2 regions of the Ruminococcus flavefaciens AE3010 genome follow, and region 2 is predicted to be linked to the other one. Evidence: riboswitches for the same ligand, from Rfam matches in the RefSeq annotation. Region 2 holds a riboswitch; the other holds the start of a gene.

Region 1 (4,176 bases), 1.3 Mb from region 2:
CTCTTCGATGAGGGTTATGAGCTCACCGAATATCCTTGAGATATTGCCTCGGTTTATCTCGTCTATGATAGCCACGAATTTCATATGGGGACTCTTTGAAGCCTTTTCGCACAGCGACTTGAAAATGCCGTTGTAGGGACGGTAAATGACAGTAGTATCCTCATGGGCTGTACTGGTGTCGTTGCCGTATCTGTCAACTACGACGGGACGGATACCCTCAACGAATTCCTCATAGCTGAGGGACTGGTGGAAGGTGGTGAACTTTATCTGACCCGAAGCTGTATATTTTGAGTATATAGCCTTTATTACGGAATACTTTTCATCGGGAGCTATCTTTCTGCCCTCGATAAGCTCCACCGCATACTTTACTACGTTATAGGTCTTACCTGTTCCGGGAGGTCCGTAAAGGATCTGGTTAAGGGGAGCGACCTTTTTTCTGAACTGATAATCCGCAAGAGTCTTGTCCGCCTGCTCCTCCTCTTCCTTTTCATCAGGAGCTTTCAGCTCGCCGAGGAGCTGCCATGACATAATGTCGAATACTCTCATATTCTTGAACTTGAAATGAGAATTGCGGAATTCAAGTATCTTTCGGCAGTTGTGGATATACTGCGACAGATCTTCTATTTTTCTTAGTGGGATGCCAAGCTCTCTGAAACAGAGGGAATCGGTGATGCTTTCGCCAAGTATAGGAAAGGTATTGGGTTTAAGACAGTGAAGTATCCTTGATAAAGCAAACACAGGCATTCCCGAATCCTTGATCTGTGCGTTGAGCATTTTCTGCGCAGTATCAAGGAGCTTGGTGTCGTTGTCCAGTCCCGACAGGTTTATGCACATTTTGAAGAAGAACTGTATAGACTCAGGCTTTTCGGCAATGAGAGCGCTCTTGAAGGAGAGAGGATTCACAAGGAAATTCTTCTCATACTTATTTGCCACATGAGTAAACAGCATTCTTGCGCCCTTGCTCCATATCTTATCGATAGTGGTGTAAAGCATATGCTTGTCGATGTGGAGCAGGTGGCTGTTCTGAATGCGGAGCTTCAGCTCATCCTTGTCCCCCGACCAGATGCCGAGCGTCAGGTAATAAAGCAGATCAAGATCCTTGTAGTCGATGAGGGTGGTCTTTTTCAGCTTTGCATAGCATTCCACAGCTTCGCGGACAGAGCTGTATGTTCCGTCAAATTCATTAGGTTGTATGTCATTTTTATGTTTGAGTTCTTCAATAATTTTAGTTTTCTCCATATTTATGACAACCTTTCCAATAATATCCTATGGTAATTGTATCACGTCGCCAAATGAATGTCAACAGAATTTAAAAATTTTACGCATCATTCACAAATAAGAACAGGTTTTATTGTTCAATCTTTTTATGCCGAAATCTGCAAACAGTACTTGACAGCAGCCGAAAACTGTGCTATGATAAAAGTACCATAAAGAGTACGCGAGGGACAAGCCCGCTGACCGTACAGCAACCTGCATTATGTAAGGTGCTAAAGCTTGAACGATGGGATGTGAATAATGCTTATGCAGCGATCCTGTCGTTACGATGGGGTCGCTTTTGTACTCTTTTGGAATATTTTTACAGGGAGTGCATGATTTATGCGTACTATCAGAGAAATGCTCGGCAGCGACGAAAAGGTATGGGTATACATCGACAGCAGGGAGACATGGGAGCGCTTTGCGTCTATGGCTGCCGCCGAGGGCTTCGGCTTCGGGGAGCTCCCCGCGGAGAAGTGGGTCTTCGGCTGTGCTGTGGCAGTCCACAGCAGCGGCGATATGGGACATCTTCCCATGTTTGTGTGGCACAGGTCTTTTTCGGCTGACATTGAGGAGCTGCCCAAAAGAGTGGAGTTCCTTAAATATATCAGCGGCGATGAGGACTATATATGCAGGGAGTCACATTTTAAGGCTGCGATTCTTTCAGCGCGGTAACTCTCAGGCCTACCGCAGACCTGCCTTTCTCTACGGAGCGTAGATTGACTTTTCCGCGGCTGTGAGCTACAATTAAGACATGGAACAGACCCGAAGTCGGAGAGGTGAATATTATGGATCAGGTAAAAACAGGAGCGCTCATAAAGCAGCTCAGGCTAAACTGCGGACTTACCCAGAAGCAGCTGGCGGAAAGTTTAAATGTCAGTGACAAGGCAGTATCAAAATGGGAGTGCGGCAACGGCTGTCCCGATGTATCGCTGCTGTCTGAGCTTTCCGAAATATTCGGCACAGATGTGCAGACACTGCTTTCGGGCAGGATAGATAAAAATGAAAGTGAGAAAGGCAATATGAAAAAGCTGAAATTTTACGTATGCAGGGAGTGCGGCAACATCATCACAGCTACCTCCGAGACGGCTGTGACCTGCTGCGGGAACAAGCTTGCCCCACTGGAGCCTGTAAAGGCTGAGGGCACAGATATGCTCAGCACCGAGGACTTGGGCGGGGAGTGGTTCATATCCTCAGACCACGAAATGAAAAAGGAGCACTATATCTCCTTTGTGGCTTATGTGACCGACAGCTCAGCAATGGTGTTCAAGCAGTATCCCGAGTGGAATCTACAGGTGACGCTTCCATTTTATAAGTCGGGACGGCTGGTGTGGTACTGCACTCAGCACGGGCTCTTTTATCAGGATATCAGGCGTACTTCAGGCATACAGAAAGAATGACAAAAGGCGGCGATGTATCATTCATCGCCGCCTGCTTTTTTATTCTGTTATAAGCTGTCTGATGCCCACCTTTTTTATTTTCCGTGAAGCAAAAAGTGCAAACAGGAAGAAGCAGAGGCATATTGCTGCTGCGGGTACGATCACCGACATTGGTGTGAAGCTTGCGTAGAAGCTTGTTATGCCGATGCCTTTCAGCATCACTGACAGCAGCTTGTTGATTAATAGCATACCCATAGCTGTTCCGAGGAGAGCTCCCAGTACGGATACGATAAGGAACCTTACCGCGAATTGCAGCCTCAGCTTTCCTGTGGTGAAGCCCTGCGCCTTGAATATGCCGATATCGGTCTTTTCCTGTGTGAAAGCCTTGGTGCTTACCATGGTAACTGCCACCAGAGCAAAGAACAGCGAGAACGAGTAGATGATGAACCTCATGGCTTGGATAGCCGTTTCGTAAATTTCCATTTCATCGTTTTCGTCGGCTATGGTGACCTTTATATCGTCGCCGTACTCCTTTTCGAGAGCTGCCTTTATCTTGGCTGGGTCTGCTCCCTCTGCAAGCTCAACAGCTCCGCCCACCATTCTGGGCTTTACGTCAAGCTTTTTGGCTCCGTCAGCGTTCATGGATATGGACATACCAGTATCAGACATGGAAGGATATAATCCGCTTACAATGAACTCCGAGTGCTTGTCGTATTTGGCGATATCTACCTTGTCGCCTATCTTCAGATCAAACTCGTCGGCAGCTATTTCGGTTATGACTATCTCGTTGTCGTATTTGGGAGCTCTGCCCTTTGTGACGTATATATCCTCGGGATAAAGGTCGATACTGCAATAGATCTCTTCGCCGTCCAGTGACAGGTAAACACCGTGAGAGAAGTATCTTGTCTGCAAGCCGCCGTTTTCCTTTACAGTGTCCATGACCCTGTCTATTTCCTCTCTGGACTTTGTCTCATTGAAGTCAATGAACAGGTCGACATAGCCCACGCCCATCATTTTCAGAGCCTTTCTGGAGCTGGCTGCGGTGCTGAGAGCGTTCACCATGAGCATGAAAAATACCAGTATCGCTGCAATGATAACAGAAGCGATGTATCTCCTCTTTGCGGAGGTGAACTGACGGAGCGCCAGTGTCGATGAGAGAAATTTTGCGCTTATGGGAGCTTTAAGGCGGCTGTCGAAGTATATCTCCCTGCGTCCGCCCGAAATAGCGCGGATAGGCGAGATACGGCAGACCTTGTGAGTGATGATGAGTATGAATACTACGCTGACTGCGAAAATAGCAAGGAGGTACAGCAGAGTTTTGCTCAGGTCGGCGGAGGTCTCGGTTATATAGCCTGACATGGGGTCAAAAAAACCTGTGAGCACGCCTATGAGGGGCAGTGCGGCAAGTACGCCGATAATGCTGCCCACAAGCTCTGCTATGAGATACTGGAGCATTATGGACAGGCGTATCCTTGAACTGCTGAAGCCCTGTGATTTTAATATGCCCAGATTTGTATAGTCGAGCTCTATGCCTGTTGATATG
Region 2 (4,176 bases):
GCGTTAAGGGATATAAGTGCGGGAAATAGCGAAAAGCCGCCTGTCTGGGACAGGCGGCGGATTACTAAACCAAACATACAACTGCAATTATAACCTCAATTGTAAATGTTAGATAATCAATAACATTTATAAAAGTTAATTCCTTAGTAAACAAATCTCTTAAAAAACAAAAAGGCGTAAAAATAATACCAAGTATTTCTTCAGCAATATGCGCAAACATTATAACAAATATGTTATCTGACATAAAAGATATTCCTATTCCTTCATCTGAATACTTTGTTGAAAATGCTGATATAATAGCAATTACAAGAAATATTACAGCTGTCCAGAAAAGAATTCTTGCTGACATAGTACCTTTCATATAACAGTTAATAGCGCATAAAAAGCTATCTCATGCAGTTTTCCGATAAACGACATACTATCCCCTCACGTTTACTATTTGCCTTTGTTTTTCTTATTTTCTTTTCTAATAGTTCCAATAAGCTTATCAGCTCTTGTATCACGTCCGTTTTTATTACGAATAGTTCCAGCAGGCAAACCATGTTTCTTTTCAAACGTCCCCACTGTACAATCACTTCGGGTTTTTCTGAATGCCATTTTATCACCTCCATTTATTCTTTAGGCAGATTTGAATTATCAGTAAGTTTTGCCCTCAAAGTAAGTCCAATTATCGCTATAATAGCATCATCAATTGGACCGGGCACAGGATCCGGTGCTACAAAATAAAACAAAACAAAGATCAAAACAAGAAATTTCATAGATTCTTTCATAACGCCACGCTCCTTTTAAAAGCACTAATTCGTGTTTTTATACTCATATTATAACACATATTTTCACAATTGTCAACACAAAATTGTGCTATATGATAAAATTATCATAACACAAATTTGGGAGTTGATAAAATGAATTACGGAAGAGTCCGCGACCTGCGCGAGGACGCTGATATGACGCAGAAACAGGCTGCCGAAAAGCTTTTTCTACACCTTACACAGTACAGGCGCTACGAATGCGGCGAAAGCGAGATACCGCTTCACATAGCCATAAACATTGCAAAACTCTATAATGTGTCATTAGACTACATCGCAGGACTCACCGACGACAAGCGCGGACTTACACGCTCAGCCCTCACGGAGAACGAAACTCAGCTCATAAACGGTTTCCGCAAGCTCGACAGCATAGCACAGGGACGTGTGCTGGAAAGAGTGGAAATGCTGAAAATTTCTAAATAAAACAAAAAAGCCCGAAGTCAGCCGACTTCGGGCAATATTTATATCTGATTACTTGAGGGCAGCCATGAGAGCGTCAACTCTGTCTGTCTTTTCCCATGCAACGCCCAGATCCTCACGACCCATGTGACCGTAAGCTGCAAGCTGTCTGTACTGGGGCTTGCGGAGATCGAGCATATTGATGATAGCTGTAGGACGCAGGTCGAATACCTTTGCAACAGCCTCTGAGAGCTTCTCCTCGTCTACCTTGCCAGTGCCGAATGTATCAACAAGGATAGAGATAGGCTTTGCAACGCCGATAGCGTATGAGAGCTGAACCTCGCACTTGTCAGCAAGACCTGCTGCAACGATGTTCTTAGCGATATAACGTGAAGCATAAGCAGCACTTCTGTCGACCTTTGTCGGGTCCTTACCGCTGAAAGCTCCGCCGCCGTGACGTGAATATCCGCCGTATGTATCAACGATGATCTTACGTCCTGTAAGACCGCTGTCGCCCTGAGGTCCGCCTACTACGAAACGTCCTGTAGGATTGATGAATATCTTTGTGTTCTTGTCCATAAGGTCAGCAGGGATAACTGCCTTGATAACGTACTCCTCAATGTCCTTGCGGAGCTGCTTGAGTGAGATATCAGCAGAGTGCTGTGAAGAAACAACAACTGCGTCAACTCTTACGGGCTTGCCGTCGTCGTACTCAACTGTTACCTGTGACTTACCGTCGGGACGGAGGTAACGGAGAGTGCCGTCCTTGCGTACCTCTGTGAGCTTCAGTGAGAGCTTGTGTGCAAGTGAGATAGGAAGGGGCATGAGCTCAGGAGTTTCATTACAAGCAAAACCGAACATGATACCCTGATCGCCTGCACCGTTGGAAAGTCCGTCGGACTCGCCGTTCTCTTCTCTGTACTCGAAAGCCTCGTTAACGCCCATAGCGATGTCGGGAGACTGCTCGTCTATAGAAGTAAGGATAGCGCAGGTATGGCCGTCAAAGCCGTACTTAGCTCTGTCGTAGCCGATGTCGATGATGACCTGACGTGCTATCTTGGGGATATCTATATCAGCCGAAGTAGTGATCTCGCCCATACAGAGCACCATACCTGTTGTAACGCAGGTCTCGCAGGCAACTCTGCCCATTTTATCCTGCTCAAGGATAGCGTCGAGAACAGCGTCCGAGATCTGGTCGCAGATCTTATCGGGATGTCCCTCAGTTACTGATTCAGATGTGAAAAAGCATTTACTCATTAAAATGACCTCCTGAAAAAATAAAAAATGACTTCTCATCCGAAGAGAAGTCATAGTTACCTAATGTCCTCATCTTTCGGATAAACCGCAGGAATTAGCACCTTCGACTCATTACGTTCGGGTTGCTGCGGCTTCACAGGTCCTGTACCTCCGCCGCTCTTGATAAGGTTACGTGAGTTATTATACACTATTGTCGGAAATTTGTCAATAGGATATTTCCCTGATGCAACAAATTTTTTTCCGCAAAACAAATGAGCCTCCGTTTAAGGAAGCTCATCTGCCATGATATAGGGATTATTGGGGATTTAATAATTTAATGTTGGGGTAAACATTAAACTACCATGAAAATCAGCTTCGGGATCTTCTCCCTCAGCAACTATATTATAGCATATTTTTATGTATTTTGTGTGAAAAACTTTAATCAGCAGTATAGAAAATTTTCAACATCAGACCTGTTAGCATAGTTTGTATTGCACAATACATCTTTTCTGAATCCACCTGTTTTATACCTGTCGTACAGAATTGTAACCGAATTAGTCCCAGTTATTACATATTGTGTCGAATCCAACCTTATGACAGGTTCAAAGGAACGGAAATCATTTCTTCACATCGCTTATCTTGAACCAGAACGTCGAGCCCTTGCCAAGTGTACTGCGCACGCCGTAGTCATAGTTGTGCATTTTCAGCACAGCCTTGACGATAGAAAGACCCAGACCTGTACCCACTACCTCGCGCTTATGGTTCTCGGAGCGGTAATACTTATCGAAGATAAGCTTGATCTTGTCCTCCTCGATACCGTCGCCCGTATCCTCCACCTCAACAATGACGCCGCTGTCGGTGTTGATCTGGCGGACGAATACCTGCTTGTCCTTGCCAGTGTAGTTTATGGCATTATTAATAAGGTTGTAGATGACCTGCTCGATCTTAATGGAATCGCAGTACACAGTGCGCTCCTCGTCGGGAGTAAAATGTATCTGGTAGCCGTTTTTCTCGGACAGTCCCTTGAAGCGGTCCATTATCTCGCTGAGCTTAGCACTTATACCGAATTCCGTAGGATTCAGCTTCTGCTTGCCGCTCTCCAGCTTTGAGAGATCAAGCATATCATTTACAAGAAGTGCCAGACGGTCGGTCTCGCTGATGATAATTTCAAGGTGCTCGTTGCGCTTAACTGGATTGTCTCCCGAAAGGTCCCGTATCATTTCCGCATAGGCTTTCAGCATTGTCAGCGGAGTTCTCAGGTCATGGGACACATTTGCGATAAGGTCTCTCTGCATGGTGTCCACCTTGGATAGCTCCTTTTCCGCATATGTAAGGGTATCCGCCAGCTTTTTAGCCTCAAGGTAGCCTCTTCCGTCGAACTTGGTGTTGAAATCGCCCTTTGCCAGTATCTCCGCAGACTTTGTTATCCTGTCGATAGGTGCGGATATCCTCTTTGCAAGGTAAAGGGAAATTATAAACGCAAGTATAATAAGTATCACGGTTATGGTCATGAGCTGACGCTTAATTATCATTACGGTAGCTTCTACGGGTACGATAGTCGCATTTATAAGCAAATAGCCGTCAGGCTCGGACATGCTGCCCAGTTTACAGCCATATACCAGCATATCGCTCCCGCTTCTCGGGTGCTTCATCTTTAATTTGATAATGCCGTCGTCAGCTTCGTCTATCCCGTTCAGCAGCCACAGAACGCTGCCGCCCTTGTCGTGTATGATGC

Evidence for each region. A riboswitch is a leader RNA that binds a small molecule or an ion and turns the genes downstream of it on or off. The one in region 2 is predicted to bind S-adenosylmethionine.
Region 1: it holds a riboswitch for S-adenosylmethionine, as region 2 does, so the genes downstream of both, N774_RS0110090 (hypothetical protein) here and metK (methionine adenosyltransferase) in region 2, are expected to answer to the same signal.

The regions. Positions count from the first base shown of each region.
Region 1 covers NZ_JAGT01000001.1:2,302,510-2,306,685, reverse strand. The annotation lists gene N774_RS19625 (McrB family protein) at 1-1,239, opposite strand, end outside; SAM riboswitch class I at 1,423-1,508, shown strand; gene N774_RS0110090 (hypothetical protein) at 1,597-1,929, shown strand; gene N774_RS0110085 (helix-turn-helix domain-containing protein) at 2,043-2,654, shown strand; gene N774_RS0110080 (ABC transporter permease) at 2,694-4,176, opposite strand, start outside.
Region 2 covers NZ_JAGT01000001.1:3,595,592-3,599,767, reverse strand. The annotation lists gene N774_RS0115855 (JAB domain-containing protein) at 1-29, shown strand, start outside; gene N774_RS0115850 (hypothetical protein) at 65-349, opposite strand; gene N774_RS19540 (hypothetical protein) at 436-597, opposite strand; gene N774_RS19535 (hypothetical protein) at 612-770, opposite strand; gene N774_RS19015 (helix-turn-helix domain-containing protein) at 903-1,229, shown strand; gene metK (methionine adenosyltransferase) at 1,278-2,462, opposite strand; SAM riboswitch class I at 2,529-2,631, opposite strand; gene N774_RS0115820 (sensor histidine kinase) at 3,059-4,176, opposite strand, start outside.